4 regions of the Ornithinibacillus salinisoli genome follow, and region 1 is predicted to be linked to each of the others. Evidence: riboswitches for the same ligand, from Rfam matches in the RefSeq annotation. Region 1 holds a riboswitch; each other region holds the start of a gene.
The links. Region 1 has a riboswitch for S-adenosylmethionine ahead of map (type I methionyl aminopeptidase). Riboswitches for the same ligand answer to the same signal wherever they lie in the genome.
Positions count from the first base shown of each region.

Region 2: it holds a riboswitch for S-adenosylmethionine, as region 1 does, so the genes downstream of both, metK (methionine adenosyltransferase) here and map (type I methionyl aminopeptidase) in region 1, are expected to answer to the same signal.
Region 3: it holds a riboswitch for S-adenosylmethionine, as region 1 does, so the genes downstream of both, ACFSTA_RS15730 (methionine ABC transporter ATP-binding protein) here and map (type I methionyl aminopeptidase) in region 1, are expected to answer to the same signal.
Region 4: it holds a riboswitch for S-adenosylmethionine, as region 1 does, so the genes downstream of both, ACFSTA_RS01065 (5-methyltetrahydropteroyltriglutamate--homocysteine S-methyltransferase) here and map (type I methionyl aminopeptidase) in region 1, are expected to answer to the same signal.

Region 1 is NZ_JBHUMI010000008.1:146,486-154,642, forward strand. It holds gene ACFSTA_RS04380 (hypothetical protein) at 1-424, opposite strand, end outside; gene ACFSTA_RS04385 (sigma-70 family RNA polymerase sigma factor) at 417-1,004, opposite strand; gene ACFSTA_RS04390 (FAD-binding dehydrogenase) at 1,299-2,993, shown strand; gene ACFSTA_RS04395 (glycoside hydrolase domain-containing protein) at 3,063-3,713, opposite strand; SAM riboswitch class I at 3,908-4,010, shown strand; gene map (type I methionyl aminopeptidase) at 4,395-5,135, shown strand; gene ACFSTA_RS04405 (hypothetical protein) at 5,350-5,919, opposite strand; gene ACFSTA_RS04410 (hypothetical protein) at 6,276-6,431, shown strand; gene ACFSTA_RS04415 (hypothetical protein) at 6,672-7,430, shown strand; gene ACFSTA_RS04420 (DUF2334 domain-containing protein) at 7,592-8,157, shown strand, end outside.
Region 2 is NZ_JBHUMI010000004.1:6,796-14,952, forward strand. It holds gene ACFSTA_RS02400 (amino acid ABC transporter permease) at 1-15, shown strand, start outside; gene ACFSTA_RS02405 (amino acid ABC transporter ATP-binding protein) at 12-740, shown strand; gene ACFSTA_RS02410 (tetraprenyl-beta-curcumene synthase family protein) at 760-1,836, opposite strand; gene ACFSTA_RS02415 (gamma carbonic anhydrase) at 1,920-2,444, shown strand; gene metK (methionine adenosyltransferase) at 2,487-3,683, opposite strand; SAM riboswitch class I at 3,888-3,994, opposite strand; gene pckA (phosphoenolpyruvate carboxykinase (ATP)) at 4,298-5,890, shown strand; gene ACFSTA_RS02430 (ABC transporter substrate-binding protein) at 6,457-7,449, shown strand; gene ACFSTA_RS02435 (ABC transporter ATP-binding protein) at 7,463-8,157, shown strand, end outside.
Region 3 is NZ_JBHUMI010000017.1:345,670-353,826, reverse strand. It holds gene sufC (Fe-S cluster assembly ATPase SufC) at 7-792, opposite strand; gene ACFSTA_RS15745 (hypothetical protein) at 1,079-1,219, opposite strand; gene ACFSTA_RS15740 (MetQ/NlpA family ABC transporter substrate-binding protein) at 1,503-2,318, opposite strand; gene ACFSTA_RS15735 (methionine ABC transporter permease) at 2,381-3,043, opposite strand; gene ACFSTA_RS15730 (methionine ABC transporter ATP-binding protein) at 3,033-4,061, opposite strand; SAM riboswitch class I at 4,177-4,287, opposite strand; gene ACFSTA_RS15725 (thioredoxin family protein) at 4,365-4,676, opposite strand; gene ACFSTA_RS15720 (toprim domain-containing protein) at 4,697-5,050, opposite strand; gene gcvH (glycine cleavage system protein GcvH) at 5,144-5,527, opposite strand; gene ACFSTA_RS15710 (arsenate reductase family protein) at 5,602-5,958, opposite strand; gene ACFSTA_RS15705 (VanZ family protein) at 6,096-6,659, shown strand; gene ACFSTA_RS15700 (acyl-CoA dehydrogenase family protein) at 6,702-8,157, opposite strand, start outside.
Region 4 is NZ_JBHUMI010000003.1:193,298-201,454, forward strand. It holds gene ACFSTA_RS01055 (hypothetical protein) at 1-2,273, shown strand, start outside; gene ACFSTA_RS01060 (ABC transporter ATP-binding protein) at 2,279-2,974, shown strand; SAM riboswitch class I at 3,042-3,143, shown strand; gene ACFSTA_RS01065 (5-methyltetrahydropteroyltriglutamate--homocysteine S-methyltransferase) at 3,249-4,358, shown strand; gene ACFSTA_RS01070 (hypothetical protein) at 4,690-4,875, shown strand; gene ACFSTA_RS01075 (pyridoxal-phosphate-dependent aminotransferase family protein) at 4,996-6,153, shown strand; gene serA (phosphoglycerate dehydrogenase) at 6,150-7,736, shown strand; gene ACFSTA_RS01085 (HAD family hydrolase) at 7,848-8,157, opposite strand, start outside.

The sequences.
Region 1 (8,157 bases):
ATCCGTAGGTGGAGCCAATTAATACTGTTTCAGGATCAAAGAAATGGTTTCCGGCATCACCAGCAATCTCCATATCTGACTGACTCTTAGCAGCTTCGCCTTCTTCTTCTAAACTACTGTCACCACCGTCTGAAAACTCCCTCATTTCGGCCATTTCATTGGAATCCATTTCGCTATCTGCTGCATCATCAGTTAAACTCATAAACATGTCTGGTTGATTATTTGTAGAAATAACAACAATGATCACTAATGCTGCCAATACTACACCTGTTAATACTTTTGGATAAAAGGGAAATACTTTTCCAGACGTTCTCTTGTCGGTTTGTTTAATTTTTTCAAGTACCGCTTGTTTGTCTTTTTCAGTAAATGTAGTTGGTACTTCATTTTCGTAGTGAGATTTTAAATGTTTTAGTTGCTTATCCATGGTTTTCACCACCTCTTTCTAGCGATAAGCATTCCTTCAGTTTATCACGACCGCGCGCCAGACGAGTTCTGACAGTTGCTTCTTTCATTCCTAAAACATGACCGATTTCTTTTGTTGAAAGCTCCTTAAAATAAAACAAGGTAATAACCTCTCTGTATTTGATAGGCAACCCCATTACTTGATTCAAAAGTTGGTTTGATTCATTTTGTTTCATATAAAAATCTTCTGGGGTTTCACTATTGTTATCTGATGCTTGTGCACTCTGAGTTAATTTTTCTTTTAGACGTTTATTGCGAGAATGCCAGCTCCGCAAGTAATCTTTACATTTATTAATAGCAATGGAATAGATCCAGCTTTTTAATGATGATTTGCCCTGGAACGTAGTTAATTTTTGATAGATCGTAACAAATACTTCTTGCGTCACATCATCTGTATCAGCCGAATTTTTCATGTATGTGTAAACTAATCGTTTAATTTCATCACCATACGTGTCCATGATCATTTCAATTGCTCTTGTTTGATCTTGTTGTAAAATATCATCTTCATCGTATGTTGGATGGAAAGCTTTCGAGTGGCCCACTCTTCTTCCTCCTAACTATCAAGCTCATTTATTAGACGTAGTGTTTTTATTAGATGTTTCAATCCATGTAGAAAATACTTTTTTCATTTTAACATGCTTTAATGAAAAAATATGTTACATTTTGCAGTGAATCTTGATGGGTATTCTGTGGTTACATAGTACCATTAAAAGCTTCTAAAGACGAATCTCTCATTGACTAAGCTATACCACAACTATATACTTGAACTAACATTAATTTCAGAAAATTAAAAGAAATAAAACCTTGCTTTCCAGATTGAAAAAGGAGTGGTTTCCATGGAATTCGATGTTATTGTAGTTGGGGCTGGATTATCGGGATTGGTTGCTACTGCTGAAATAGCAGATGCCGGGAAAAAAGTCTTGTTGTTAGATCAGGAACCAGAATCTTCACTTGGGGGACAAGCCTGGTGGTCATTTGGAGGATTGTTCCTTGTCGATTCCCCCGAGCAACGAAAAATGGGAATAAAGGATTCAAAAGAATTAGCTTGGCAGGATTGGCTTGGAACGGCAGGATTCGATCGGTTAGAAAATGAGGATTATTGGGGAAAAAAGTGGGCAGAAGCATACGTTAATTTTGCTGCTGATGAAAAACGTTCCTGGTTACGTGGGATGGGTGTGAAATTTTTTCCGGTTGTAGGTTGGGCGGAACGTGGAGGTTACCTTGCAGAAGGGCACGGAAACTCTGTACCTCGTTTTCATATTGTCTGGGGAACAGGTCCTGGAATAGTTGAGCCTTTTGAACGTCGAGTAAGAGAACATATAAAAAACGGTCATGTAGATTACCGCCCGCGTCATCGGGTAGATTATCTCATTAGTGAGAATGGAAATGTAAAAGGAGCTGGAGGCTCTGTTCTTTCACCAGACGATACGGAACGAGGAAAAGAGAGTTCTCGTCAAGTTGTTTGGGATTTTGAATATAGGGCTGAAGCGGTTATCGTTTCTAGTGGTGGAATCGGAGCTGATTTTGATATGATAAGAAAAAATTGGCCGAGTAGACTTGGGCAACCACCAAAACGAATGATATCTGGTGTCCCTGCTCATGTTGATGGGCGTATGCTTTCCATTACTGAGAATATTGGTGGTCGCATAGTCAATCGAGATCGTATGTGGCATTACACAGAAGGAATAAAAAATTGGGATCCAGTCTGGAATCAACACGGCATTCGAATTTTACCTGGACCATCTTCGATATGGCTAGATGCTGAGGGAAACCGTTTCCCTGCTCCAAACTTCCCTGGCTTTGATACGTTGGGAACGTTAGAAGCCATTCAAAAAACGGGATATGATTATTCCTGGTTTATTTTAACGGAGAAAATCATTGAAAAAGAGTTTGCTCTTTCTGGATCCGAACAAAATCCGGATTTAACCGGTAAGAGTATCAAAAAACTGTTATCGAGAGTTCTTCCGGGTCCGCCTGCGCCTGTAAAAGCGTTTATGGAAAAGGGAGAGGACTTCATTGTTGCAACAAGTTTAGAGGAACTAGTCCAGGGCATGAATGAATTAACAGGTGATGATTTGCTACAAAAGGATGAAATTGAACGGCAAATCCGGGCAAGAGACCGTGAAATAGATAATACATTTACGAAAGACTTACAAGTTACAGCACTTCGTGGTGCTCGTAAGTATCGTGGAGATAAACTCATTCGAGTTGCTTCACCTCATAAAATTTTGGATCAGAAAAACGGTCCACTTATTGCTGTAAGGCTAAACATTCTAAGTAGGAAAACATTAGGAGGATTACAGACGGATTTATCTGCAAGGGTTCTAGATGATCATGGTGAACCAATAACGGGATTATACGCTGCTGGAGAGGTTGCTGGATTTGGTGGTGGTGGTGTTCATGGATATCGTGCACTTGAAGGTACATTTTTAGGTGGGTGCTTATTTTCCGGTAGAGTTGCAGGGCGTGCAGTTGTGGAGGCGTTAGGTAAAAGCACCGTTATGAATCCAGTGGTGCAAAAAACGAATTAAAGATTCAAGTAGTTGAAAGGTGCCAAAATATCGATTTGGCACCTTTCTTTTTGTATCTCCACTATTTATCTACCACAAATTATTAAATAATCTTGTATCGATTAAATTGGTATCGATTGGACATGTCTCGGCATTCTCGCCATATTGCCAACCCCAAACATTAGCTTCGCAAGTTGGTTTTGTAGGATTATAAGCAGGTGATTGATTTGCTGGGGTAGATCCGGGTGTAGGCTCTTGACTCCATATTACAACCTGTGAACGTACATGGGCGTTATTTCGTACTGCAGCACAATAAGATTCATTGAAGGAAGAGGTAGTAGGGTCTGCATAAATACCTGGACGATATCCACTTGGAAATATAGCATCGACCCATCCGCGTATCCATGCTTCGTCTATGTCAAAGAACCGCTCCGTATTGGCAAAAAGGAAGATGTCTTTTGGAATACCTAGTCTCCTTGCGTGATACACCGCATTGGAAGCTGCGACTCTTCCTTCCCGATATCCAACTGCAGCATTGTAATCATTGTAGATTGGTAAAATTTTGACGTTATTCCCATGTAACAAACCTACCTCTTGCTCTGTCAGTCCACCTGATACATTAGGTACTGTTGATAAGTATCTCCCCCAAAATCTAGGTTTGCCAAAATTATTAACGACACAAGAAAAAAGCTCTTGATTAACAGCTGTCGCCGAATCAACTCCCCATATTACGTTTGGCATAGCATAGTCCCCTTCTGTAATAATTTGTCTAGATATATATATGATACTTTTTTATAATCGAAACAAGTTTGTTAAAAATACTCACAAGATCCAATTTTAACAATAAGATAAAGTGAAACTTCATGAAGCAGAGACTTCTTCCACCGACTTACTGTATGGTAGTATCACTGGGCATGTCCCAACTATCGAATTAACTGTTATCAAGAGTGATGGAGAGAACTGGCTCAATGAAATCACAGCAACCTGCGCATGTAAGGTGCTACTACCAACAAAGCGCCATGCTTTGGATGATAAATGTTCGAAGTTTCCACTTGCGCTTGAGTAAACACAATAAAACTCTGGTCTAATTGTGCCTTATCAAGCGCTAAGTGTGAAACGAGCTTCTATTTGTAACTCTATAAAAAATAGTTGAAAATCAAAAGAATTAATAACGGGTTCGGTTTTGTTTTGCAAAAAGAAATAAACATCAATAAAAGGGATGCTATTAGCATCTCTTTTCGCATAGTAAATATCAATAAAATAACACCATATTTGCAGATGGAATTAAGTCATGTGTGGTTGCTTCTGTTCAATTTTCATTCAACTATAAACGCCTTTTTGTTGATTGAAAATGCGTTCCATTTATGCTAGAAATTAAATGGAATGATAATCATAAATTACTTTGAAAAGTGAGGATCCCCGATGATTGCAAAGACTGAAGAGGATTTTAATGGATTAAAAGAGATTGGTAAAATTTGTGGAGCGATTCGAGATGAGCTAGTCCAATGTACGAAACCTGGAATTACAACAAAAGAACTCGATTTCATTGCTGAGAGAATTTTTGAAAAAGTAGGAGCACAGTCTGCACCAAAAGGAGAATACGATTTTCCTGGATATACGTGCATTAGCGTAAATGAAGAAGTAGCGCACGGAATTCCGAGTGAGCGGACTATTCAAGAAGGGGACCTTGTAAATATAGATGTTTCAGGTTCTAAAAATGGGTATTTCGCAGATACGGGAATTTCCTTTGTTGTTGGGAAGGGGGAGGAAATTTTGCAGAAAGTATGTGACGTTGCTAAAGAAGCATTCGACGCTGGAATTCAGAAGGCAAAACCAGGTTCGAAAAAAAGCGCTCTAGGAAAAGCAGTACACAATGTAGCGAAACAGCATGGCTTAACTGTCATAAAAAACCTTACCGGACACGGTGTCGGGAGCTCGATACATGAAGCACCAGACCATATTTTCAATTACTTCTCTCGCTGGGATGACGAAATTTTAAAAGATGGTATGGTAATTGCCTTTGAGCCTTTTATCTCTACATTTGAAGAGGAAGTTTTCCTATCCGAGGATGGATGGACCTATCTAACCGATGAAAGCTTTGTGGCTCAATACGAACATACGATTATTCTTACGAAGGAAGGACCAATTATTACTACATTGTAAGAGCATTAATACCACAAAAGTTGCTAATTCTATTACCGAACAATTATAAAACCTTTTAAATCGGTAATATAGAGGTACCAATCTATTTGCTATTTGTACCTCTATTTTGTTTGTTTTTTTAACTATTTTGATTCAAAAACCGAACTCATTAAAGAACTATTTTTTCATTTTAGAGAGCATAAACAAAAGAATCTATTCTTATATTAGTTTGCTTCTAAAATTTATGTAGACTTTTAACAGCTTCGGAACTACTAATACGTTTAGTCTTTTTTAATACGATTCCTTCATTTAAAAGGTTTTCACGAATCAAATTATGGTATTTAATAAGTTCACTTTCAGTTAGATTATTTGGTATTTTTTTTAAGATAGATGCTTGTATATCTGATATATATAGGAAATACCTTTCTTCATCCTCTTTTGCTATTTTAACTTGAGACCAAGATATATTTTGACTAGTATTCTTAAACTCTCTAATGAAACCCTTATCAGATATAGTTGATATACAGTCACCAATTGTAAGAGTGTGATTTTTTTCAATTAGTTTTTTTGTTTGTCTTACAATTGCAAGTTTATAGGCGGATTTACATAAAAAGAACATTGCTATTGCAAAAACAAGAGCCGTACCCAGGGTGACTTTTACAAAATTAATAGCAAATAAAAACAGCAAAATTGCTCCAAGTAATCCCCCTATTATTTTATTTCTTTTATGAATATTTGTTGTGTCAACAGCATCTTTTTGGAGGGCAAGTAAATCATCCATTTCAATTTTATAATTAACAACCATATAAACACCCCTAAATAATATTTTGAAGAAAATCTTATTGATTTATATATTTTAACTTTAGATTCATTTAGAGGGATTGATAAAATACAGTTTTTAAAAACCCTCGAAGGTCATTCAATTGGATAATTCTCTTTATTTATTTTATTCACCTCTTTTATAATTTCTAAATTAATAATAACAAATATTTTTGTTTTTTCAGATATATTTTTTTCGTAACTTCTCCCTTTATGTCCATTCCATGCAAAAAAGAAATTTTATAAATTAGTAATAGAAGATATGGAAGTAAAACTGATGTATAACTTAGCTCGGATATCGAAAACTAATAAAATCATGCATGGTAGGAAGGGGGCAATAAAATGGCTAATAATAACAACGAGAAGAAACATGATAATATGTTCAAAGAAAACAAAAATCATGGGGAGCACCGTAATGGTCGTAAAAGTCAGTTTAAGAATAGTGCTGTTCACGGTGGCGATGAACCAAATGAGTATGTAAATAGTAAGGACCATTAAAGAGATGGGAACAACCACCCTCTCCTAGTATGGAGCTGCGCCAAAGGTATAGATTGCCTTTGGTGTTTTTTATGGAATCACCTAGGGTAGGTGATGTCTTTTTTTTATTATGAATAATTTATTATCAGCGAACCACATAGTACCATAGCCCATATTTCGTTTAATATCTGGTCATCTGTCCCACACCTCTACAAATCATCATATGATATATCCAAAAAGTACATTAAGGTGATGTTATTTATGGGACTGTTTATAAATAAATCTGAACACCCACGTGTTTTTCAACATGGAGGAAAAATAAAAGAACCAAATCAAAGTTATTATAAATCCGAATATTTTTCTGAAATACTTCAAGAGCAGAAAAAACGGAACGAATCCTTTGCAAAAGGATTAAGAGAACTAAGAAAGAGGCATCAACAGTTTGAATTAATAGAACTTGGTAAGTGGAATGATATTGGTAAACAAATCATGGAACTTAAAAAAAGTAATTCCGAGCATGAGCAATTTGAACTTGAGGCGCGGGAGTGGTTACAATTGCTTGAAAATAATAGTCAAGAACTTCAACACTTGATTGCAAATGACAGTGAATTAACAAGAGAGATGTTGGAACAAATAGATGGTGTAAGTAAATCAAATGAAGAGATTGTAAAGCAGATAGCAAAACATGAGTCCTTCTCAGAACAATTAAATACACAATTAAATCAATTATATGAGTTACATCAACAAATGGCAGATCAACTTTCCGAACAAGATACGAAACAAGATCAAGTGCTTCATAGTGTTGAGAACCAAGAAGCGTTGATGGAAAAAACGTTTAGACAGGTAGATCATATTCGTTCTATTCTTTATGAACGTACAAATTATATAGCTGAAAAAATAGAAAATAGCTACAATCTTACTTCGTCTTTAATGTATAAATTGATTACTGGATCAGAAAAGCCATTAACTTTAATGATGGCAGGTAAACGGAAAGATAATGAGAATGGGAACACCGATTAAAAGCACTCATCGTAGAGTGTTTTTTTTTGTACATAATCCATGATGAAGTGTCATATAGTATGTCATTCAAACTGGGACAAATAAAATAAAACACTTGTGTTCTTTATAAAATTGATGTATGTTCTTTATAAGGAACAAATAAGACAAAGGAGAGTGAAATGATGAAGCAAATGATAAACGAGTATAAAGGTCCAAAGATCATTATGCTATGCGTCATTTTATTCTTAGGATTGTTGATTAACCCATTGAATGTACGAAGCTATGAGGCAGATGATTTCCAGGTTCTCGTTATTTATTCGAGTTCAGACAAAGAGCTTAATGAACACCAGCGGTTATTGGATCTTTTGATCGGTCATTTTACTTCATCAATAACCTTTAAACACAGTTCGGAAGTTAAAACGTCTGACATAATTGGAGTGACACACCTCTTTTATTATGGGCAGGTGGAGGAAAAATTACCGGAAAAAGTCATAGATATTATTAATTCGTATCCAGGTCCGATAATGGGGATTGGACATAATGTTGAGCAGGTCAATCAATTCAACTTTATCGAGTCAACGGAAATAGAAATTTTAAATGACTTTATTGTAAAACGTGAACACGGAAACAGTATCTCTATTAGTTCACATCCAATGATGAAACTAATAACCACTAGAGAAGTGGAAGTATTAGTTGAAGTAATTCAGGGAGAGAAAAGACTTCCATTGCTTATCGACGAAGCGGAAGT
Region 2 (8,157 bases), on a different contig from region 1:
TTTGAACTACGATGACAGTTATAAAAGTGAAAAACTTAAAGAAAAACTTTGGAGATCAAGAAGTTCTTAAAGATATTAGTGTAAACGTCAAGGAAAGCGAAGTCGTCTGTATCATAGGTGCATCTGGTTCTGGAAAAAGTACATTTTTACGATGTTTAAATAGATTAGAGGATATTACTGCAGGAGAAGTCATCATAGATGGAAAAAATATTACAGATAAAGATGCTAATATAAACAAAATAAGACAAGAAGTTGGAATGGTATTTCAACAATTTAACCTTTTCCCACATAAAACAGTCTTAGAAAATATTATTTTAGCACCGATGAAAGCAAAAGGGGAAACAGTGGAATCCGCAACCGATAAAGCTCAAGAATTACTAAAAAAAGTCGGCCTTAGCGAAAAGGCATATGCATATCCTGGCTCATTATCCGGTGGACAAAAACAACGAGTTGCCATTGCTCGGGCATTAGCAATGAACCCAAAAATTATGTTGTTTGATGAACCAACTTCTGCCCTTGACCCAGAAATGGTTGGCGATGTGCTTGAAGTGATGAAACAACTAGCCCATGAAGGAATGACTATGGTTGTTGTGACTCACGAAATGGGGTTTGCTAAAGAAGTAAGTGATCGAGTGCTTTTCATTGATGAAGGTTTTATCGTTGAAGAAAATATTCCTTCAGAATTATTTAACAAACCGCAAAACAATCGAACCAAATCATTTCTCAGTAAAGTATTATAGTTTCTAACCCGGAAAACTGCTATCCAGGTTTATTATTCTTCAGTCTATAATATATTTTCGTATTCCAATAAAAGAATTTGGCTTTCATACCACTATCTTTTAGTAATTCTTTTGAAACATCTAATCCACTTTCTAGTTGACTAACTTTTGGATCACCCAAATATAACCCTACTAATCCATGATGAATCATGCTATGAAAATCATGATGTGGCAGGTCTCTAATATGCTTTTCTGTTTGTTTAATAAAAAAATGGAATCTTTCTTTCATTTTTTCCTTTGAAGGGTAATAAAAGCAAAAGTTTAAATCCCCTTCTTCCCGATCCTCTTTCTGATCGATGTAATAATCTAACAATATATGTAACCCATGCATATATGGAAAATACCCACGAAAGACACGTTCTACTATTTCAAGGGTTATTTTTTCACCTAATGCATAACTAGTTATACAATATATACCTAGCGTAGAGCCTGCTGCTGCTGAAAATTCATACCAGTTTAATGTTGGTGTCTGATATTTATTTTCTTCAAACCATTTGGTTAATCTAGGTATACGTTCCTCCACCTGAACATGTTTATGTACTTGGAGATCACCGTACATCCCCTCTAGTTTTAACAAATACTCGCTTATGATTGGGTAACATTTCGTTTGTTGTAATATCGTTTGACATGTTTTAACTAAATCTACTAAATAGCCACCGTCATCTTGTTCCTCCCGATAGGCATAATAATTTGTTGTGATATTAGTAGGGCTAAGCGCATCAATCATAGATCGGTGTAATAACCTGAAATCCGCCGGATCTAACGATGTGCTACGATCACATAAATTGTCCAGATAATCACTAATTGTTTGGTATGCCACGATAAACGTAACAGCTTCTTTCTGTTTACTTCCCGCTAACAGTGAAAAGACTGCCCCACCCTGACAGTGAAATCGTTTGGAAGCAATACTTGATAAAGCCTGATTTCTTAATTCTTCATTTGGTATATTTTCAGCCCGTTTCGTCCAATAATCTAACTCACGATCTACTACTGGAAATATATTACGATATACTTGTACCATTAATGAAAATGAAGTTTTTGGAACTTGCTTACTCAATCTGCTTCCTCCGTTCCTCATTAGAACCCTAAATTTGCTATACTAATTATATCATCATATTTTATAGGAGGATGCAAATTAAAATGCTACATCATTATAAGAATATTAACCCATCTATTCATAAATCCGCTTTCATCGCAAAAAATGCCGTTGTTGTTGGAGATGTCAGTATTGGGGAAGAATCTAGCATTTGGTTCCAAACCGTTATCAGAGGTGATGTTGCCCCTACCAAAATTGGTAAGCGAGTGAGTGTACAAGATTTATCCATGCTACACCAAAGTCCAAACAACCCTTTAATTGTAGAGGATGATGTAACCATCGGCCATCAAGTGACACTGCATTCGGCAATCATCCGCAAGAAGGCATTAATTGGGATGGGGTCTATTATATTAGACGGTGCAGAAATTGGGGAAAGTGCCTTTATTGGTGCAGGGAGTTTAGTTCCCCCTGGTAAAAAAATCCCTCCGCATACATTAGCAATTGGGCGGCCAGCAAAAGTTGTTCGAGAATTAACGGAGGAAGATTATCAAGAAATGGAGCGCGTACGCCAATCTTATGTGGAAAAGGGTCAGTATTATAAACTCCATACAGATCTCGGTATCAAATAAACAAAACGTCACGACTATTCATAGACTAGTCGTGACATTTTATTATTGGATTAATTCAAGTAATGCTTCAACCTTATCTGTCTTCTCCCACGGAAATTCAATATCCGTTCTTCCAAAATGCCCGTATGCAGCAGTTTCTTTATAAATCGGTTTTTGTAAATCAAGCATTTTTATAATTCCTGCTGGTCGTAAATCAAATAACTCGCGAACAGCATTCACTAGTTCCTCTTCGCTAACCTTTCCTGAACCAAAAGTATTGATAGAAATCGATACCGGCTCCGCTACACCGATGGCATAGGCTAACTGTACCTCACACGTTTTGGCTAGTTTTGCTGCAACTATATTTTTAGCTACGTAACGTGCAGCATATGCAGCAGAACGATCCACTTTTGTAGCATCCTTTCCACTAAATGCACCACCACCATGACGGGCATATCCACCATACGTATCTACAATAATCTTTCTTCCAGTTAAACCGGCATCACCTTGTGGACCACCGATTACAAAACGTCCAGTTGGGTTTATGAAATATTTAGTACTTTCATCTAAGAGATTTTTAGGCACTACTGGTTGAATCACATATTCTATGATATCTTTTTCGATTTGTTCCAGTGTAATTTCCTGGTGATGTTGGGTAGAGATGACGATTGTGTCAATTCGAATCGGCTGATCATTTTCATCATATTCTACTGTCACCTGTGTTTTCCCATCAGGACGAAGATAAGCTAACGTTTCATCTTTTCTGACATCTGACAAGCGTTTCGATAGCTTATGAGCCAGCGAGATTGGGAGTGGCATTAGCTCTTTTGTTTCATCACAAGCAAAACCAAACATTAATCCTTGGTCTCCTGCTCCTATTGCGGCTATTTCTTCCTCTTCCATCTTTCCTTGGCGTACTTCGAGTGCTGTGTTTACTCCACCAGCAATATCTGGTGATTGTTCGTCTATCGCTGTTAGCACGGCACATGTTTCTGCATCAAACCCGTATTTGGCACGTGTATAACCAATGTCTTTGATTGTTTTTCTCACAATTGCAGGAATATCCACATATGTACTTGTAGATATTTCCCCTGCTACTAGTACAAGACCTGTTGTCACAGTGGTTTCACAGGCAACTCTTGCATCGGGATCTTGCTTTAAAATTTCATCTAAAATAGCATCAGATATTTGATCACAAATTTTATCTGGATGCCCTTCTGTTACTGATTCTGATGTAAATAAACGACGATTATTAGCCATTTGGCTAAATCCTCCCTTTAAAAATTGGTACGGAACTCTTATTTAACAGTATTATATCTTAGGAACTAAAGCGTCCTGTCCGCCGTAGCTAGACGTAACCATTATGTTTTCATAATATTCCAATGATCAATATTTGTTATTAATTTCCTATCTAAACAAAAAAGCCCTTCCTGCTTACATGAGGAAAGGAGTTGTGGCCTTTCGCTCTTATTGTTCAAGGAAATGTCCTTGCATCAGGTTAGCACCTTTTCACTCCTGTGATGGTTGCTGGGCTTCATAGGGTCTGTCCCTCCGCCAACTCTGAATAAGAGAGTATCCGCTCAAGAAAAGGGTAACGAAAGATACAGGGTATGTCAACTCATTTTATCGTTGTCACCAATTAGTCAAAAAATTAATATGATAAATCTAATAATTAGTATGGACTATTATATTTAATGTGTTATACTAATAACCATGATTAGATAATATGTTTTAAGAAAGGGTACTACTTCAGCGTAATCTTGGCTTTTGCCAAGTCTTTACAATATTAAGTGTAGTTCCTCTAATACAAATAGGAAAGTTTAAACTCTCCTATCTCCCAAAATAATTTGCTCAAAAAGGCAGGTAAGGTGTGTATGAAAACTATCGAACAGTCGTCATTTGTAGAACAGATTTTGGCACGAAAAAATGTGCAACATAACTTATCCGTTCCGCAATTAGTAGAAAAGATCTTATCTAGAAAAGAAGGCGTTCTTACAGCAACTGGAGCTGTTCAAGCAACAACTGGAAAGTATACGGGACGTTCTCCCAAAGATAAGTTTATTGTACAAGACGAATCTTGCGAACAACTTATTGATTGGGGTTCTGTTAACCAACCAATTCAAGAAGAGGTCTTTGATCATTTATATCATAAGGTAGTGGAACATTTAAAAGCAAAAGATGAAATTTATGCTTTTAATGGTTTTGCAGGGGCAGATCAAAAGTATCGTTTACCAATCCAAGTAATAAATGAATATGCGTGGCACAACTTATTTGCACGCCAATTATTTATCCGTCCGACCGAAGGAGAGGCATTAGATCAGCAAGCTGGTTTTACTGTTATATCTGCGCCAAGCTTTAAAGCAAATCCTAAAACGGATGGTACAAATTCAGAAGCATTTGTGATTATCTCCTTTAAGCACCAAGTCATTCTAATCGGCGGCACAGAATATGCTGGAGAGATTAAAAAGTCAATATTTTCTATTATGAACTATCTATTGCCAAACAATAATATTTTATCTATGCACTGCTCTGCCAATGTTGGTCAAGAAGGTGATGTTGCACTATTTTTCGGGCTTTCCGGTACAGGAAAAACCACATTATCAGCAGATCCATATCGCCGTTTAATCGGAGATGATGAACATGGTTGGAGTCCGAATGGCGTTTTTAATATTGAAGGTGGCTGTTATGCAAAATGCATCAATTTATCCGAGGAAAAAGAGCCACAAATTTTTCATGCGATTCGGTTTGGTTCGGTGCTAGAAAATGTAATGCTGGATGAAAAATCACGGATTCCTAATTATGATGATACATCCTTAACAGAAAATACTCGAGCAGCTTACCCACTTGAAAATATTGATAATATTGTTTCCCCAAGTGTGGCTGGTCATCCTAATACGATTATTTTCTTAACAGCTGATGCATCAGGAACATTGCCACCAATAAGCAAATTATCAAAAGAACAAGCGATGTATCATTTCCTAAGTGGTTATACAAGTAAACTAGCAGGGACAGAACGTGGAGTTACAGAACCAGAAGCGACTTTTTCAACATGCTTTGGTGCTCCATTTTTACCTTTAGCCCCATCAACTTACGCTAAGATGCTTGGTGAAAAAATAGATCAATATAATTCAAATGTGTTTTTAATCAATACTGGCTGGACCGGTGGTTCTTACGGTGTTGGGGAACGTATTAAACTTTCCTATACGCGAGCAATGGTACACGCTGCTTTAGAAGGAGAACTAAATACGGTTGATAAGATTCAAGATGATATTTTTGGTTTGGAAGTACCTCTTCATGTACCTGGTGTACCAGACGATGTATTAATTCCTAAAAATACATGGTCTGATAAAGAGGCATTTGAATTAGAAGCGAAAAAACTAGCTACGAAATTCCATGAAAACTTTACAAAGTTTTCCCAGGCTAGTAAGGAAATAATGGAAGCTGGTCCAATCTATCAACCAAAGTAATTACATTTTTATCGAGTTACCTCATCCCAAGAGGATTTAACATATAGGGTTAGAAGCGAGGAAATTGCTGATAAGCACCTAAATTTATGGTTAGCAAATGCTAACGAGATCTCCCATGTGGAGATCTTTTTTTATGGCTTTTTTTGGTGTAAACAACTTAGTAACAGTACAGCTACGTGATTTCTGCTCTGGGAATACTCTTCACTAGAATGCGCTTCACAACCTACTCTTCGTTTAATTGTTGCTTGTGAGCGAATCGCTTCTTAAAGCAATATTCTTCCGAGAAAACTGTTTCCGAGTGCGCGGAAAGTGAACTCAATTCCAAAAAGTGAAAGCAAGTATACTCACTCAAAAATAACTTCCCATCTTCTATCAACTACCAGTACTAATCATTACATCGAATAACCATCATTTTTTAGAAACAGCGCTTAATTTTTACGATAACTTTTTCGACATAGGCATTCACACATTTTTCTCCTAAGCATAAAATGTGGTGATATAACTGACAAACAAGAAGTAAAGCCTCCGTTTCAACGGATATATCTATATTGAAAGGGTGTAAAAGTATGAATAAAGTAAAATTTTTTGCTTTAGTTTCATGCGTATTCCTTATTTTTCTTGCTGCTTGCGGTTCGAACGAAAATACCTCCATTAAGCTAGGAGAAGTAACTCGATCATTATTTTACGCTCCGCAATATGTAGCACTTGAAAAGGGATTTTTTGAGGAAGAAGGATTGGATGTAGAATTACAAACAACATGGGGTGGGGATAAAACGATGACTGCCCTACTATCTGATGGAATAGATGTTGCTTTAGTTGGATCTGAAACATCTATTTATGTGTATGCTCAAGACTCCAATGATTACGCAGTAAACTTTGCACAGTTAACACAAACAGATGGAACTTTCTTAGTTTCTAAAGAGGCAAAACCTGATTTTGAATGGGAAGATCTAAAAGACAGTAACTTTCTTGGCCAACGAAAAGGTGGAATGCCGCAAATGGTTGGTGAATTTGTGCTAAAGAAACATAATATCGACCCTCACAATGATCTAAATTTATCTCAAAACATTGATTTTGCGAATATCCCAAGTGCATTTGCATCTGGTGATTACGAATATGTACAATTATTCGAACCAACAGCAAGTGTATTTGAAAAAGAAGGCAATGGTCATGTAATTGCTTCCTTCGGTGAAGAATCTGGGCATGTACCATATACCGTATTTATGGCAAAAGAAAGTTATATGGCAGAAAATGAAGAAAACATAAAAGCTTTTACTAAAGCAATTTATAAAGCTCAAAAATGGGTGGACGAAACAAACGCAGCAGAAATTGCGGAAGTAATCCAGCCTTACTTTGAAGATGTTGATTTGGATATTCTAACCTCATCTATTGACCGTTACAAAGGTCAAGGATCATTTGCAACGGATCCAATTCTTGATGAAGAAGAATGGAATAATCTAAAAAACATCATGGAAGAAGCAGGTGAACTTCCAGTGGAAGATGTGCCTTATGAAGATCTAGTAAATACTGAAGTTGCTGAGGAAGTTATCAATAACTAAGGAGGGAAATTCATTGTCCTTTCTAACGTTAGAAAATGTGTCGCACCATTATTTTTCGAAAAAAGATTTCACAAAAGCGTTAGATGATATTTCATTTTCTGTTAAAGAAGGAGAATTCATTGCATTAGTTGGACCGAGTGGTTGTGGTAAATCAACCATTCTGTCCATTGTAGCAGGTATTGTGCAACAAACTTCAGGAAACGTTCTTTTGAATAGTGAACCTATTAGAAGATCTGAGCTATCTATTGGTTATATGCTTCAACAAGATTATTTATTTCCATGGAAAACTATTCTAGATAATGTGCTTTTAGGTCCCAAAATTCGTAACACAGCTACGGAAGAAGTAAAGGATAAAGCAATAGAATTACTACACGAAGTTGGTCTATCAAACGTAACCAATGCTTATCCTGACTCACTATCTGGTGGTATGCGGCAACGAGTAGCTCTTGTTCGAACATTAATTACCGATCCAAAGGTGTTACTCTTAGATGAACCTTTTTCCGCACTAGATTATCAAACAAAATTAAAATTAGAAGACTTAGTTTATAAACTATTAAAGAATTATCATAAAACAGCTATTTTGGTAACACACGATATTGGAGAAGCAATTTCTATGAGTGATCGTATATTTGTAATGAATGCAAACCCAGGTACTATCGCTAAAACATTCGATGTACCTATTGAAGTAAGAGATGAAATGCCATTTAC
Region 3 (8,157 bases), on a different contig from region 1:
CCTTACTTACGCGTTTTGCCCAACAGTTTCGTCTTCAATACCTAATTCTTCTTTAATCCAGTCATAACCTTCTGCTTCTAAACGATGAGCAAGTTCTGGTCCACCAGATTTAACTACACGGCCTTGCATCATTACATGAACCTTATCTGGAGTTATGTAGTTTAGCAAGCGTTGGTAGTGAGTAATAATTAAGCATCCAAAGTTTTCATCACGTAGTTTATTGATTCCTTTTGAAACAACTTTTAATGCGTCAATATCTAATCCTGAATCAATTTCATCCAAAATTGCAATTTCAGGTTTTAATAACATTAATTGAAGGATTTCGTTCCGCTTTTTCTCTCCACCTGAGAAACCTTCATTTAAGTAACGTTGTGCCATGTTTTTATCAATTTCTAAATAATCTAATGCATTATCCATTTCTTTAATGAATTTCATTAACGGAATTTCATCGCCTTCCTCACGACGAGCATTAATTGATGAACGTAGAAAATCAGAAGTAGTTACTCCGCTGATTTCACTTGGATACTGCATCCCTAAGAAAAGGCCAGCACGAGCACGCTCGTCAACTTCCATTTCTAATACATCTTCACCATCAAGAAGAACACTTCCTTCTGTGATTTCATATTTAGGATGCCCCATAATTGCTGAAGCTAAAGTGGACTTCCCTGTACCGTTTGGTCCCATTACTGCATGGAACTCGCCACCATTTATTGTTAAGTCTACACCTTTTAATATCTCTTTACCTTCAATTGAAACATGAAGATTTTTAATTTCTAGTGTTGATCCTGCCATATCGATACCTCCAAATACTTGTTTTATTATTATTGATGTAGGATTGAATTACATCCATTCTCAATTTATTCTCATTACAATCTTAAAGCATTTCGAATGTATAATCAACATTTTTAGGCTGTAATTGTCGATATTAAATTAATTTATACAAACCTAGTTTCTTCTATATTAATAGTAACACTAAAAAACGTATATGTAACCATATGTAAAGTGAAACTTCATTATGGGGGTTTTCTACATCAAAAAAACTGATGCTCCATAATAGAACATCAGCCATACCTTTATATTATTTATGAAGTTGATTATCAAGTTCAGCGATCATATGTTTACATTTTTCATATTCTTCATGACGTCTCTTTTCTACAGCCATTCTCATTTCCAATTTCCTACTGTACTCTGCATAACAAATCTGATGTGATTGTTGCATAGCTTTCTCCATTTCAGGAGTGTAATTCATCTTAATCTCACTATTAATAGTGAACCATCCTTTCATTTTGTTTACGATATAAATCATAACACGCGGACAAAACTCAGCTCAATGTTGATTTGAACCCCTGGTTTAGGATGGAATTGAATATAACGACTTGAATGTTATATAACGATTAATTTTAATAACATTTAACCGATTTCTACCATATACTATTAAATACTCTAAATTTGCAAAAAAATCCAGTGAATTCATAAAAATTCACTGGATTTTTTTCCGTTGTTTAATTATTTCCACCGACAGGAACAACTGCTCCCTCATATTTTTCTAGAATGAAATCTTGAATTTCTTCAGAATGTAATACATCAACTAATGTATTTATTGCCTCGTTCTCTTTATCTTCAGAACGAACGGCAATGACATTTACATATGGAGAACTTTCATCCTCGATGAATAGTCCATCTTCTAATGGATTTAAGTCAGCACCTAGTGCATAGTTTGTATTGATTACGACAAGTGTATTTTCTTCCGTTTCATATAATTCTGGTAAGAATGCTGGATCATAGTCTGGCTGAAAATCTAATCCTTTCGGGTTTTCTACGATATCTTCAATTGTAGCTTCCTCTTTATTTATTTCATCATCTAATGTAATTAATCCTGCTGATTCAAACAATCCTAAAATTCGACCATGATCAGGAACGGAATTACTTAATAATACCTCTGTACCTTCTGGAATTTCGTCTAGACTAGAAATACCTTTAGAATAAACACCAATTGGTTCAACATGTATTCCATCAATATAGTCTAAATCATAACCTGTATCTGCTACGGTTTGCTCTAGATATGGAATATGTTGAAAATAGTTTGCATCTAAGTCCCCACTTGCTAAATCATCATTCGGTAACACATAGTCTTCATATGGTTCAATTTCTAATGTATATCCTTGTTCTTTAAGAAGGTCTTTAGCTTCTTCTAAAATCTCGGCGTGCGGAACACTAGATGCACCAACTTTAATTGTATTTTCATCTGAATTGCTTCCTCCACATGCTGCTAATGTAACAACTACGAATAATGCTAAAATTGCAATAAACTTTTTCATTTTGTACGTCCCCTTTATTATTTTTTTTGGAAAACTGGCTTTTAACCCTTTAACCACATGTATTAACGCTTATCTAGTTTATTGGAACTATAATCTCCAATAAATTGAAAAATAAATACAATCAAAACGATTATCACAGAGCAAATAAATACTATATCGTAATCACGTCGCTGGAATCCAGAGTAATAAGCATAACTACCTAAACCTCCTGCTCCAATAGCACCTGCCATCGCAGTATATCCAATTAAGGCTATTGCTGTAACTGTTATTCCAGATACTAAGGCCGGTATAGATTCCGGTATAAGAACACGGAAAATAATCGTTCTAGTTTTGGCTCCCATAGCCTGTGCCGCTTCAACCACACCTTTATCTACTTCGCGTAGCGCGATTTCTACTAGACGTCCATAAAATGGGGCTGCTCCGATAATTAATGCGGGTAAAGCCGCATTTGGACCACGAATAGTTCCAATTAGAAAGTTCGTAAATGGGAACAACAATAAAATTAAAATAATGAATGGGATAGCTCGAAACACATTAACAAATGCAGCTACTATAAAGTTAAGATATTTGTTTTGCCATATCCCACCCTTCATTGTCAGGTATAGAAGTAATCCTAGAATAATACCAAAAATAAAAGTTCCAAGCAGTGCAATTATTGTCATATAAAACGTTTCATATGTTGCTTCCAGCAAGTCATCTATCTTTATATTGGAATCATGTAACATTTCGAATAACCTCCACTTCTACCGAGGTTTCATCAGCTATGAATTGTCTTGCTTTATCAATTTCATCTGTTTCACCTGTTATTTGGACTATTAACGTCCCATAAGCACCTCTTTGCGTTTGCGTGATTTTGCCTTGTAAAATATTAAGCTCTACATGATATCGCTTTGCAAGCTGACTAATTAATGCTTGATTTGCTGATTCTCCAACAAAATGAAGACGGACAACATTCCCTTGATTATAGGTTTCTAGTAATTGTTCCAGATCATCTTCCGTGCCATTCCCCATTACTTGCTCAACAAATTTTTTCGTTACTGTTTGTTTTGGGTTTAAAAACACATCAAGTACATCACCTTGTTCAACAATTTTTCCATTTTCCATAACAGCAACTTGCTTACAAATCTTTCGGATGACATGCATTTCATGGGTAATCATGATAATTGTTAATCCGAGCTTTTCATTAATGTCTACTAATAAATCTAAAATCGAATCTGTTGTTTCTGGATCAAGAGCTGATGTTGCTTCATCACACAGCAATACTCTAGGGTTGTTAGCTAGTGCCCTTGCAATACCTACTCGTTGTTTTTGCCCCCCACTCAATTGCGATGGATAAGCATTTTCTCGACCAGATAATCCTACCAAATTGATTAGTTCTTGAACCCTATTTTCACGTTCCACTTTCGGTATTCCTGCAATTTCAAGCGGAAAAGCAATATTATCTTTTACTGTGCGAGACCAAAGTAAATTAAAATGCTGAAAAATCATTCCGATTTCCTGTCTGGCCAATCGAAGTTCATTCGTGTTAAGCGCAGTTATTTCCTTCTCACCAATCGTAATATTTCCTTCAGATGGTTCTTCCAATCTATTTAACAATCGGACGAATGTACTTTTTCCAGCCCCACTATAACCGATGACGCCAAATATATCTCCATCTTGAATATCAAGGTCAAGACGATCTACAGCAGTTATCGTATCTGAATTTGTCTTAAAAACCTTGCTTAAACCTTTTATGGAAATCACAACTTATCCTCCTAAATGAAAAAAATTATATTCATATTATTATGTCCTTTTAACCATAAAAAAACGCCTTTCTGCACAAGAGAACAGAAAGACGTAAATAGTTATATCTCACGTTCTCTCATCTTCCAAAGCATATGCTTTGTAGGAATTGGCACCGTTTCAAACAAAATGTTTGAAGGTTGCCGCGGGTTCACAGGGCCTTTCCCTCCACCGCTCTAGATAAGAGTTACTTATATTCGATTTAAATTATAAATAGAATAATAGCATCCAATAATTTCACTGTCAATAACTAATTTTAAAAAATTATTTTTCAAACAACTCTGGCCGATACTTCATCACATATTGATAAACATTAGGAATGGACTGAAATGCATATATTTTTTCTACTACTTCCTCCTTGTGTTTAATCAATAAACAAGGAACACTTTCTACTTGATTCTCCAACATAAACTGTGGATATAACGAAGCATTCATTTCATGAAATATATCTGTTTGATGAATTTTCTCTATTTGATGAATCATCGAACGCGTTAAATGACAAGTACCACAAAAAGGGGTATGTATAAATAGTAAATAACTATCATGTAATAAGATTTCATTATTAATTTCTTGCAAAAAATCACCCTACCTACTGACTACATCAAAAATAGTGGATTAACCGCAATATGCTTACTTACTAGAACTGTAGCTAAAAAGCTTTCTGGAGTTGTTGCTACCTCGCGATATTCACTACTTACATGAATATGTTCTGCATGGGGGAGTTCATTGGATAATTGCTTACGTAACTTTTGTCCAGATTGATCCTCGTCAACCAAAATAAATACATCTCTATGGTCTAGATCATAGGTCTCTAGAAGTTCATCAAATCTTTCAACACCGAACGTTCCATTGGTACAGATAATCGTTACTTCTTCGTCAATAACCTTTTCAATCTGTTTTTTATCAGTTAAACCTTCCACAATAATAACCTTATCTGAGCACTCTTCCATCATTACCATACACCCCTAAAAGTTGGTCTATGTGAAATAAGGCTGACTCTTTACCTTTTAATAGGTAGAGCCAGCCTTTGTATGTACGATTTATTAGTCTTCCTCAATAACTTCTTGATACTGCTCAGCTGATAATAAATCGTCATATTCAGATTCATCGGATGGTTCTATTACAATCATCCAAGCTTTTTCATAAGGAGATTCATTCACTAATTCTGGGCTATCTTCTAGCTCTTCATTAATTTCTACTATTTTCCCACTTAGTGGAGCGTAAAGTTCAGAAACAGTTTTTACAGACTCAACACTACCAAATGGCTCATCAGCCTCTATTTCTTCTCCTACTTCTGGAAGCTCAACAAATACAATATCACCTAGTTCGTCTTGAGCAAAATCAGTAATACCAATACGTACTTTGTCTCCTTCTTTTTTTACCCATTCATGTTCTTCTGAATATAACAGATCTTTTGGTAAGCTCACCTTAAATCCCTCCAATAATTCATTCAAATTTACTATACATTGTACAAGCTATTATTTCTAGTATTTCATCTTACTTATGACCAATTTTGTTCAAACTGATCTACTTTAAAACCAACTGTTACTTTCTCACCGTCAGTCACGATTGGTCGCTTTATTAACATCCCATCAGAAGCCAATATTTCTGCCATTTGTTCCGTAGAAGCATCTTTAATTTTTTCTTTTATATTTAATTCACGATATTTCTTTCCACTCGTATTAAAAAACTTTTTTGCTGGTAAACCACTTTTTTCAATTAAGTTTAGAATTTCATCTTTAGTTGGTGTTTCTTCCACAATATGTATGCTATTATACCCAACGTTATGCTCATCAAACCATTTCTTCGCATTTTTACACGTTCCACAATTTGGGTACCAATAAAATGTTAATGCCATAATATCTACCTCCTATAACTTGTATTTTACCATGTTTGAAGCCAATTTTGACAATAAAAAATGTTGCCTTGCTCGTGTAAATAGTCAAAATAATATATACTATGAAGTAGAATTCTTTATCTCTAAAGGAGTATATAATGCAATACATAAATGGTTTTCCAGTACTTATTATCATCCTATCCCTTACTTTTTATCTGCCCATACGCTATATCATTGTAAAAAGAAAGGAACATAGGGTTAACTATTATAAAGAAATAGTCTATATTCTATTAATCGCCTATGGAGAAAGCGTAGTGTACTTAACGGTGTTTCCATCACCTGGTGCTAATCCAAGTGGTGAGGTATCGGTGAATCTTATACCTTTTCAGACAATTAATAGATATTTTGCTTTCCAAGGAAATGCAGCTATACCAATCATAAATTTACTTGGAAATGTAGTCGTCTTCATTCCTATCGGGTTATTTGCCGTATTCTTAAACAAAAAACTTTCCTTTATGGGAGCATTTCTGATCGGCTTCTCCTGTTCGTTATCAATTGAAATAACCCAGCTAATTCTATCATTTCTTAAAATACTATCCAGAAGTTTTGATATTGATGATATAATCTTGAATACACTTGGCGTATTATTAGGGTTTATCATCATAAAATTAATATTATCCCTAAACAATTTGATAAGAAATGTTCCACTAATTAAAAAGTAAAAATCCCCTCTGATTATTACAGAGAGGATTTTTTAGGAATTATTATACTACATATTTTTCTTCATCAATAATCTTCGCAGCGATTTCACGCTTCTTGGCAATAACGTTTGTAGGTGTATGACGTGTTAGTTTACGTAATGACGAAAGCATCATACGAAGCGTATCTCCTTCTTCCACCGCGATTAATGTTTCTTTTGCGTCTGCTTCAAGGCGATTAAATGCTTCTTGCACGTAAACTTGAGTATAAAGTAACTTTTGATTATTCTTATCTAAACCAGATTTATTAATTGCCTTCTCTGTACGTAAAATTACGGACTCCATATTATATACTTCAGCAACCATATCAGCTAAGTTTACTAAGATTTCCTGTTCTTTTTCAAGCTTCTGCATGAATTTTTGCGCTGCTAGACCTGCGCCAAGCAATACCATTTTCTTTGCATTTCTTAACAAGTATTTTTCTTGCTCTAAAGGTTCTGTACCAACTTCTTCCGGCATCATCATCATTAACTCTTCTTGCAACCCTTGTGCTTTTTGAAGTAATGGAAGCTCACCTTTCATAGCTTTCTTTAGAAGTGTACCTGGTACTAACAGGCGGTTTATTTCGTTTGTTCCTTCAAAAATACGGTTGATACGTGAGTCACGATACATGCGTTCTACTTCATATTCCTGCATGAATCCATACCCACCATGTAACTGTACGGCTTCATCTGCAACATAGTCTAAGCATTCTGTTGCAGTATATTTGTTTATGGAACATTCAATTGCATATTCTGCAATTGCTTTGGCAACTTCTTGACCATCAGCAAGCTGCTCATCTGTCATTGATCCCATACGTTGTTCAAACAGACCAACTGTACGGTAAACCGCACTTTCATTGGCATATGTTCTTGCTGCCATCGTTGCTAATTTTTCCTTAGTAAGGCTAAAACTTGAAATAGCAGTACCGAACTGTTTACGCTCATTGACGTATTTGGTTGCCAATTCTATTCCACGCTTCGAACCACCAACACCACCGATTGCTAACTTATAACGACCAACATTTAGGATGTTAAATGCAATTCGGTGTCCTTTTCCTTTTTCACCTAATAAATTTTCCACAGGTACTTCTGCATCTTCTAAGATTAATGTACGAGTAGAAGAGCTTTTGATACCCATTTTCTTTTCTTCTGGTCCAGTAGAAACACCTGGAAATTCACGCTCTACTATGAATGCCGAAAAATGCTCTCCATCAATTTTGGCATATACAACGAAAACATCAGCAAATGCAGAGTTTGTAATCCACTGCTTTTCTCCATTTAAAATAAAATGCGTTCCAGCTTCATTTAATTTGGCAGTAGTTTTCGCACCTAGAGCATCAGATCCAGAGCCAGGCTCTGTTAAAGCATAAGCTGCTAATAACTCACCAGAAGCTAGTTTAGGCAAGTACTTCGCTTTTTGTTCTTCATTTCCGAAGAATACTATTGGTAAAGACCCAATTCCTACGTGTGCACCGTGTGTG
Region 4 (8,157 bases), on a different contig from region 1:
TAGTTGAAGAAAACTACTTAGGCGTTGGTAATGGAGGTATTACGATAGATAGATGGCAGGAAATCGCTGCAGATGAGCGGGTAGAATTTGCTGCACCTGTAGCAGCACTTGGGTCATTTACGAAAACAAGTCAATCATTTCAAGTTCCACGACCAGAAAAACCAGTACGCTATACGGTTGTACATAAAACGAGTGACGGAAAAGAAACATACAAAGTTGCAGAACAAACAGCATATTACTTGTTTCCTTACGATGGTAATTTCTATGACGTCTATTATCCAGAGGAATTAAGAAACTTTTTTACGAGTAATAATCCTGGTTTTGTTATTCCTTCTTCCTATCATCCGGTTGTAGCTATAGATCCCATATCCGAATCAGCCTTAACTGGTGTTGACTTTTCTTCTCTTAACACGGAAATTAGTAGTAGCATGGGACCAGGTGGCGGTGAGGGAATTCCATTAGTTGGTATATCAGAGTCAAGAACACCGATTGAAACAACGATAAAAATGGAAACACTTGATGTTTCAGAAGATGAAATTGATTTACTTAAAAAGGAAGTAAACGTCCCCGATGGCCAAGGACTCGAATATGTTATCTACAATGATAATGAAGCGTTACAACAAACTGTTGAGTCGAAACTCTCTACTATAAAATCATTACATGATGAAACAATAGAAGTTGATTTTGCTGAATACCTTACCTCTTTTGAACAAGATTGGTACATGCTTGATGATAATTACAATGTAGTTATGGGGAAAGATTATGATATTAACATTCACGGTGAATCGATGATAGCTTCAGATTTTAACGTACAAAATATCTTTTACAGTGTTGCTCCACCAGAATATGAGCTACATGGTAATAATCTGTCAGTCAAACTTGTAGATTGGAATGGAGATATTCCAATACATAGAAACGTTAATCCTATAGAGCATCAATCATTTAAGGCTGGAGAGGAAAATGAAGATTTCGTTTTTCTATTTCAAACAGATACGGTATCGGTTGGGTCGGCTGAGAACGGTCTAGCTGCCAGCCCACTAGGAATCTATCAATACCATTACGGAACACTTGAAGAAACTGGAGAAGAACTCCATCCCACACATCTGGCAGGGAATTATTTACCCACGCCAGCTCATGGTCTTGTATCCATTGAATGGGCGGAGCGTTTTAAAGGTGATGCACCAATTGATGCCATTCGGGTGAAGGTTGCCGGAATTGATGGTTACACGGAAGCAGCAGCGAAAAAAATTCGTGAAGTTGCTGCAGATATGGAAGCAAAAGGTTTGCATGTTGATATTGTGGCAGGTGCCTCCCACCAGACATTGGCAGTTGATGTTGAGGAAATCGGTACGGTATTACAGCCTTGGACAACCTTAGGTGCCGCCGATACCATACTTAATAGTTGGAATGTATTCGGTGCCGCGACAGGTTCGGCATTTTTACTCATTGCCTTATTAGCATTGATTGCTCGTTTTCGAGTAATGAAAGCAGAACAATCTACGGAACGGGAACGCCTTGCAAAGATAGGGTGGTCCACTGGTATGATTCGCAAGTTTTACCGAGGTCAGTGGCTGTGGCAGCTTTTCGTAAGTGTCATCTTAAGTATCACCCCCCTCCTATTCATCTACGATTTGCACTACATGTTATTAATTGGATATGGTGGTGCACTCTTACTGATCTTGGGATTGAAATGGATTATCGATCATTTTTATGATGAATCACAAAACGAGAAACGGATATTTAAACCTAATCATTCCTTAATACTAACCAATATTCGTTACTACAAATCACATATAATTGCAGCCGCTATACAGCTGTTACTGGCTACAGGACTTTTGGCATTTATCATAACCTTGTCTGAAGCCACTGTTCGTCGGATGACAGAAACGAATCTCGGGTCCTATGTTCATTGGCAGCTAAATGACCAGCAATGGCTATTACTTACAGGGATGATAGCTTTAACAATTTTCACACTGACTGAATCCCTCTTCCGGCTTTGGCAAGCAAGACAAAGGGATATTCAAATGTTGTATAAGGTCGGTTGGCATAATAAAAGCATTCGAAGACTATTACGTAAAGAGACTTTTTCCTGGGTTGGGTTGATCGTTTTGATTGGCTTGGCTTGTGGTACTTTCTTCGTATTTACTACGACCGGATTCACCTGGGGGATGATAGTAACGAGTTGTATCGTTGCTTTGGTTGTATTTACTTTCGCAGCACTATTAAATGAAACAGTAATTGGTCGTATGCTTATTAACATTCAGAAAGGATGAGTGAAATGGAAATGATAATGGAATCATTATCAAAAACGTACAAATCGTCAATTGAAAAAAAGCTAGTTTTAAATAACATCTCTTGTCACGTCAATAAAGGAGAATGGATAAATATTATTGGCCCATCAGGTTCAGGGAAAACAACCTTATTGAAGTGTGTTGCTGGCATTATGAATGCCGATGCTGGATCAAAGGTATCTATTGGTGGTTTAGATATGGGAAATGCTTCCGAAGAAGAAAAACGTGATTTTCGACGACGCAATATCGGATACATCTTCCAAGAGTATGAATTGTTTTCTGCATATACTGCTAAGCAAAATGTTATGCTTCCCGAATGGCCGTATAAAAAAGAAGCAGAATTGCGTGAGCGATCGGAAACTTTATTGCGAACATTGGGATTAGAGGATCGGATAGATGCAGTTCCAACAAACTTGTCAGGGGGAGAGAAACAACGCGTGGCAATTGCTAGGGCACTATTAAATGACCCAAGTCTTCTTATTTGTGATGAACCTACCGGAAATCTCGATCGAGCTTCTCGTGATAATGTTCTTCACATATTAAAAGAATGCCAAGCAGAAGGAAGAACGATCTTTTTTGTCACTCATGATTACGACGTTTTACCATATGGTGACCGAGTCTTTCAATTGAAAGACGGAACAATGGAAGAAATAAATAAAAAATCATTCATTCTTCAACCTTAATAATTACTGCTTGACATAGTTTCTACACACGTGTATCTTAATAGTTATAAATTTAATAATTTTTAATTTCTTATCTAGAGAGGTGGAGGGACTGGCCCTTTGAAACCTCAGCAACAGACTATTATAAGTACTGTGCTAATTCCAGAAGCGAAATGCTTGAAGATGAGAAGAGTGAACGGTGTTTATCAACCTCTTCTTATTCTGAGAAGAGGTTTTTTGTTTTAAAACCCCTTCTCAGGCAAAAATCTCAATAAAAGAAAAGGGGAAATGAATAATGACGACAACATTAACAAAAGCACCTTATCGTGCTGACCATGTAGGAAGTTTACTGCGACCAGAGAATCTACATAAAGCAAGAGCAGATTTTAAAAAAGGAAACATTTCAGCAATAGAATTACGCGAAGTTGAAAACAAAGAAATCAAACGAGTTGTAGATAAACAAATTGAAATTGGTTTAGAAGTAGTTACTGATGGGGAATTCAGACGAACATGGTTCCATTTAGACTTCCTAGAACATTTAAACGGTATTGAGGGCTATGTACCGGAACATGGATATAAATTCAAAGGAGTGGAAACAGAAAAATATGACGTTCGTAATACTGGAAAAGTCTCTTTTAATGAAGACCACCCTTTTATCAAAGACTTCCTTGATTTGAACGAAATTGTAGATGGTCGTGCAGTAGCTAAGCTAACAATCCCAAGTCCAAATCAGTTGTTTAATAAAGGAATTCATAATCCGGATATCTACCCTGACATCGAAGAATATGCCAGAGATATTATTCAGACGTACCAAGAAGCTATTCAGGCATTTTATGATGCAGGAGTTCGTTACCTCCAGCTGGATGATGTATATATTGCCGGTCTTTCTTCAACGAACATCCCATTTAATGATGGAAAATACACGAGAGAATATTTAATCGATCTTGCTTTACGTGTTGCTAATGGAGCTTTGGAAAACAAACCAGAAGATTTAATCGTAACAACACATCTTTGTCGTGGAAACTATCAATCTACTTGGGCATTTGAAGGAAGCTATGCTCTCATTGCGCCTACTTTGTTAGCAAAAGAAAAAGTTGATGGGTTTTTCCTAGAATACGATGATGAGCGATCCGGTACATTTAAACCATTGAAGCATATTCCAACAGGTGGGGCGCGTGTTGTACTAGGTCTAATTACATCGAAACACGGTAAATTGGAGGATAAGAATACCATTAAAGCACGGATTAAAGAAGCTTCTCAATATGTACCTTTGGAACAGCTTTGTTTGAGTCCACAATGCGGTTTTGCATCAACCCATCACGGAAATAAACTAACAGAAGATGAACAATGGGCAAAACTAAAATATGTTGTTGATCTCGCAAATGAAGTTTGGAATAAACAGTAATTGATAATTAATGAATTATCTTTGAAGTGAATGTTATTAGGCAAAATATGTACTACAAAATAGCAGGGGAAATTTCTATCCGTTCTCCTGCTATTTTTCTATGTTTATCCTTTATGTTTGTGCAAAATATCGGTTATGAAGGACTCTCCTATGCCAAAATTTAAGTAAATCTCCTTCATCGGTTATTGGTAATATATAAAACAAATGTACCTTCTTTAAATGAACCCGTTTGGATTAGAAAATAGCCTTTTTTTGCATTTTTCTCGTAATTATTGGTATTTTTTAGTATATAATATATAATGTAGCAATTTTCAAAAAGAGGAGAATTACAATGTGGTGGTACTGGATTGTCGGAATTATTATTCTACTAATCGTAATCGAGGAATTCATTTACTATCTAGAAAATCGAATCGCTTTCGGAAAAAGGCAAGGAAGAATTAGTGGTTGGATACATAAATTAAAAAAGAAAGAGGATATACCTATTGATGATGGACCACAAAGAAGAAGGAGACGCTAATATGTAAGGATGCGTCTCCTTCTTCTTTACCCCTACCTTAAACTTTCAAAATATTATGTGGATAATTTCCCTGTTATTCTGTAGAATTAATTTTAATATACTATGAAAGGAGAACCTGAAATGTTATCCGACCAACAAATGCTACGAATTCCTGGGCCAACACCTATTCCTCCTAGTGTTCAACGTGCCATGAGCCAACCTATGATTGGACATCGAGATCGAGATACAAAAGAACTACTTCGAAAAATCAAACCGAAGCTAAAACCGATTTTCGGTACAGTACAGAATGTCGAAATTCTTGCTGGAAGTGGAACTGCTGGACTAGAGGCAGCTGTGATTAATACGGTACAGCCTGGTGATGAAGTTCTAGTAATCGTAACCGGAGCTTTCGGTGAGCGCTTCGTTCAAATATGTAACGCCTACAACATAATTACTCATCAAATACATGTCTCATGGGGAGATGCTGTTACTCCCGAAAAAGTAGAATCCTACCTTCAAAGTCACCCATCCATTAAGGCTGTAATGGCAACGTTTTGCGAAACATCAACCGGAGTTTTAAATCCAATCCAACAACTTGCTAAAGTCATTCATCAATCTTCTGAGGCATTATATATTGTTGATGGCGTCTCATCTATTGGAGCCATTGAAGCAAATATGGATGCCTGGGGAATTGATATCTTAGTTACAGGCTCACAAAAAGCTTTTATGTTACCACCGGGACTAACGTTTATTGCGGCTAGTTCTCGTGCATGGGAAAAAATTGAAGCCAATGATCAATCTCGATATTATTTCGATCTAAGAAAGTATCATCATAGTAGCTTACTAGATTCAACACCTTTTACGCCATCGCTTACTTTATTGTACGGATTGGAACAGGTAATTAAACTATTAGATCAAGAAGGTCTTGCAAACGTTTTTGGCAGACACGATCTGATGATGAAAATGATGAGAGCGGCATTTCACAATCTCGGCATTCCATTACTAACGAGTGAAAAAGCTGCTTCCCCTACTGTGACTGCAATTAAGCCTAATACCTTTCAGGCGGATGAACTACGAAAAGTACTAAAAGATACGTTTGGATTAGTTACTGCTGGTGGCCAAGGGGAATTAAAAGGAAAAATAATCCGTATCGGACATATGGGGTATTGTTCCCCCACAGATATTCTACAAGTGATTAGTAGTATAGAAATTGGCCTTAAAATGATTGGCATGGACATCACGCTTGGAAAAGGAACACAAGCTGCACAAAAGATTTTTCTAAGGAGTGGTAAACATTGACATATAATATCTTGATTTCAGACCCGCTTCACAAGGAAGGCATTACGCCATTACTAAACCATAAGGATATACATGTAGATATCCATACCGACTTAACTTCTGAGCAATTGGTAGCCAAAATAGGTTCGTATGACGGATTACTTGTTCGAAGCCAGACCCAAGTAACAAAAGAACTATTGGAACATGCTAGGAACTTAAAAATTGTTGGCCGCGCTGGGGTCGGAGTTGATAATATTGATTTGGATGCGGCTACGGAGCGAGGTATTATCGTTGTTAATGCACCGAATGCTAACACCAATTCTGCCGCAGAACATACAATGGCGATGATCATGGCACTATCTCGTAAAATACCTCAAGCCTATTTTGCGTTAAAAAATCATCAATGGGATCGCAAAAACTACGTAGGTGTTGAACTGAAAAATAAAACGTTAGGTATCATTGGACTTGGTAGGATTGGTACGGAAGTTGCTTACCGAGCCAAAGGACAGCGAATGAAGGTATTTGCATATGATCCCTTTTTATCGCCTGAGAAGGCTGAAAAGATGGGGATTGCGTTTGGTACATTGGAAGAAGTATTAAAAACGAGCGACTTTATTACTGTACATACTCCTTTGATGAAAGAAACGAAGCATTTAATTAACGAGGAAGCCTTTAACCTAATGAAACCTGGAGTACAAATTGTTAACTGTGCACGGGGAGGAATTATAGACGAGGAAGCACTTTACAAGGCCATCATTTCCAAAAAGGTTGCAGGAGCAGCTTTAGACGTATTTGAAAAAGAACCGATTCATCATCATGTATTGTTGGAATTACCAGAAGTGATTGCAACTCCCCATTTAGGTGCTAGTACAGTTGAAGCACAAAAAAATGTAACGATAGATGTTAGCGAAGATGTCGTTAACTTTTTTGCAGGGGATGTCGTTCGAAATCCAGTAAATATCCCATCCTTACCGTTGGATACTATGAATAAACTTGCACATCATCTAACTCTCGCAGAAAAGCTAGGAACTTTATTGATTCACTTAACCGAAGAAGCTATCGAAGAAATATCCGTCATATTTGCAGGAGACTTATCTGATATGGAAGTCAGTGCATTTACCCGAAGAACAGTACGAACAATTTTAAGGCGTCATCTAGGTCCACATGTGAATGAAGTGAACGCACTCTATCTTGCTAAAAAAAGAGGAATTATTATTCATCAGGGTAAAACATCTGAAAAAAATGATTTCACTAACCTTCTCACCCTTCATCTGAAGACAACTTCGGGAACTGGGTGTATTTCAGGAACGATATTAAATGGTCTTGGTGCTAGAATCGTAGAAATCAATGGTTATCGTGTAGATATTATACCTGAGGGTCATATTGTGTTTATTCACCACACTGATCAACCTGGTGTAATAGGTAGATTAGGAAGCCTTCTTGCGGAATATAATATTAATATTGCTACGATGCAGGTAGATCGTTCCGATGTTGGTGGAGATGCCATTATGGTGTTAAAGATTGATAGAAAAATAGACATCCATGTGGTACACGAAATTCAAGCGATGATGGAAATCAACGATGTAAAAGCGATTGATTTATAATCGGTGTAGTTAAGGGTCATTCTACCGTAACACATCACTTATAGAAAAAATGTTCCTCTACTCATGGAGTAGGTCATGCAAAATTTTCTGCATGACCTGAATTCTGGCATATTATATGATAGTAAGAATGTCCTCAAGTCCTGTAATTTCATAGCTTGGAGAAACATTTTCTGGCTGTTCATTTTTCTTTCGATTAACCCAGACAGACTTTATCCCAGTACGTGTAGCACCAAGAATATCTGTATGCAAATTATCACCAACCATAATCGCTTCGTCTTTGTCAACGGAAAGTAAACTTAGAGCATATTCGAAAATTGCTGGATCTGGTTTGCCACTTCCAAAATCTCCGGAAATTACTACATGGTTAAAAAAATCCTGCAAATTCGGTGTAAGTTCCAGCTTTGTCCGCTGTAAGTCTGGT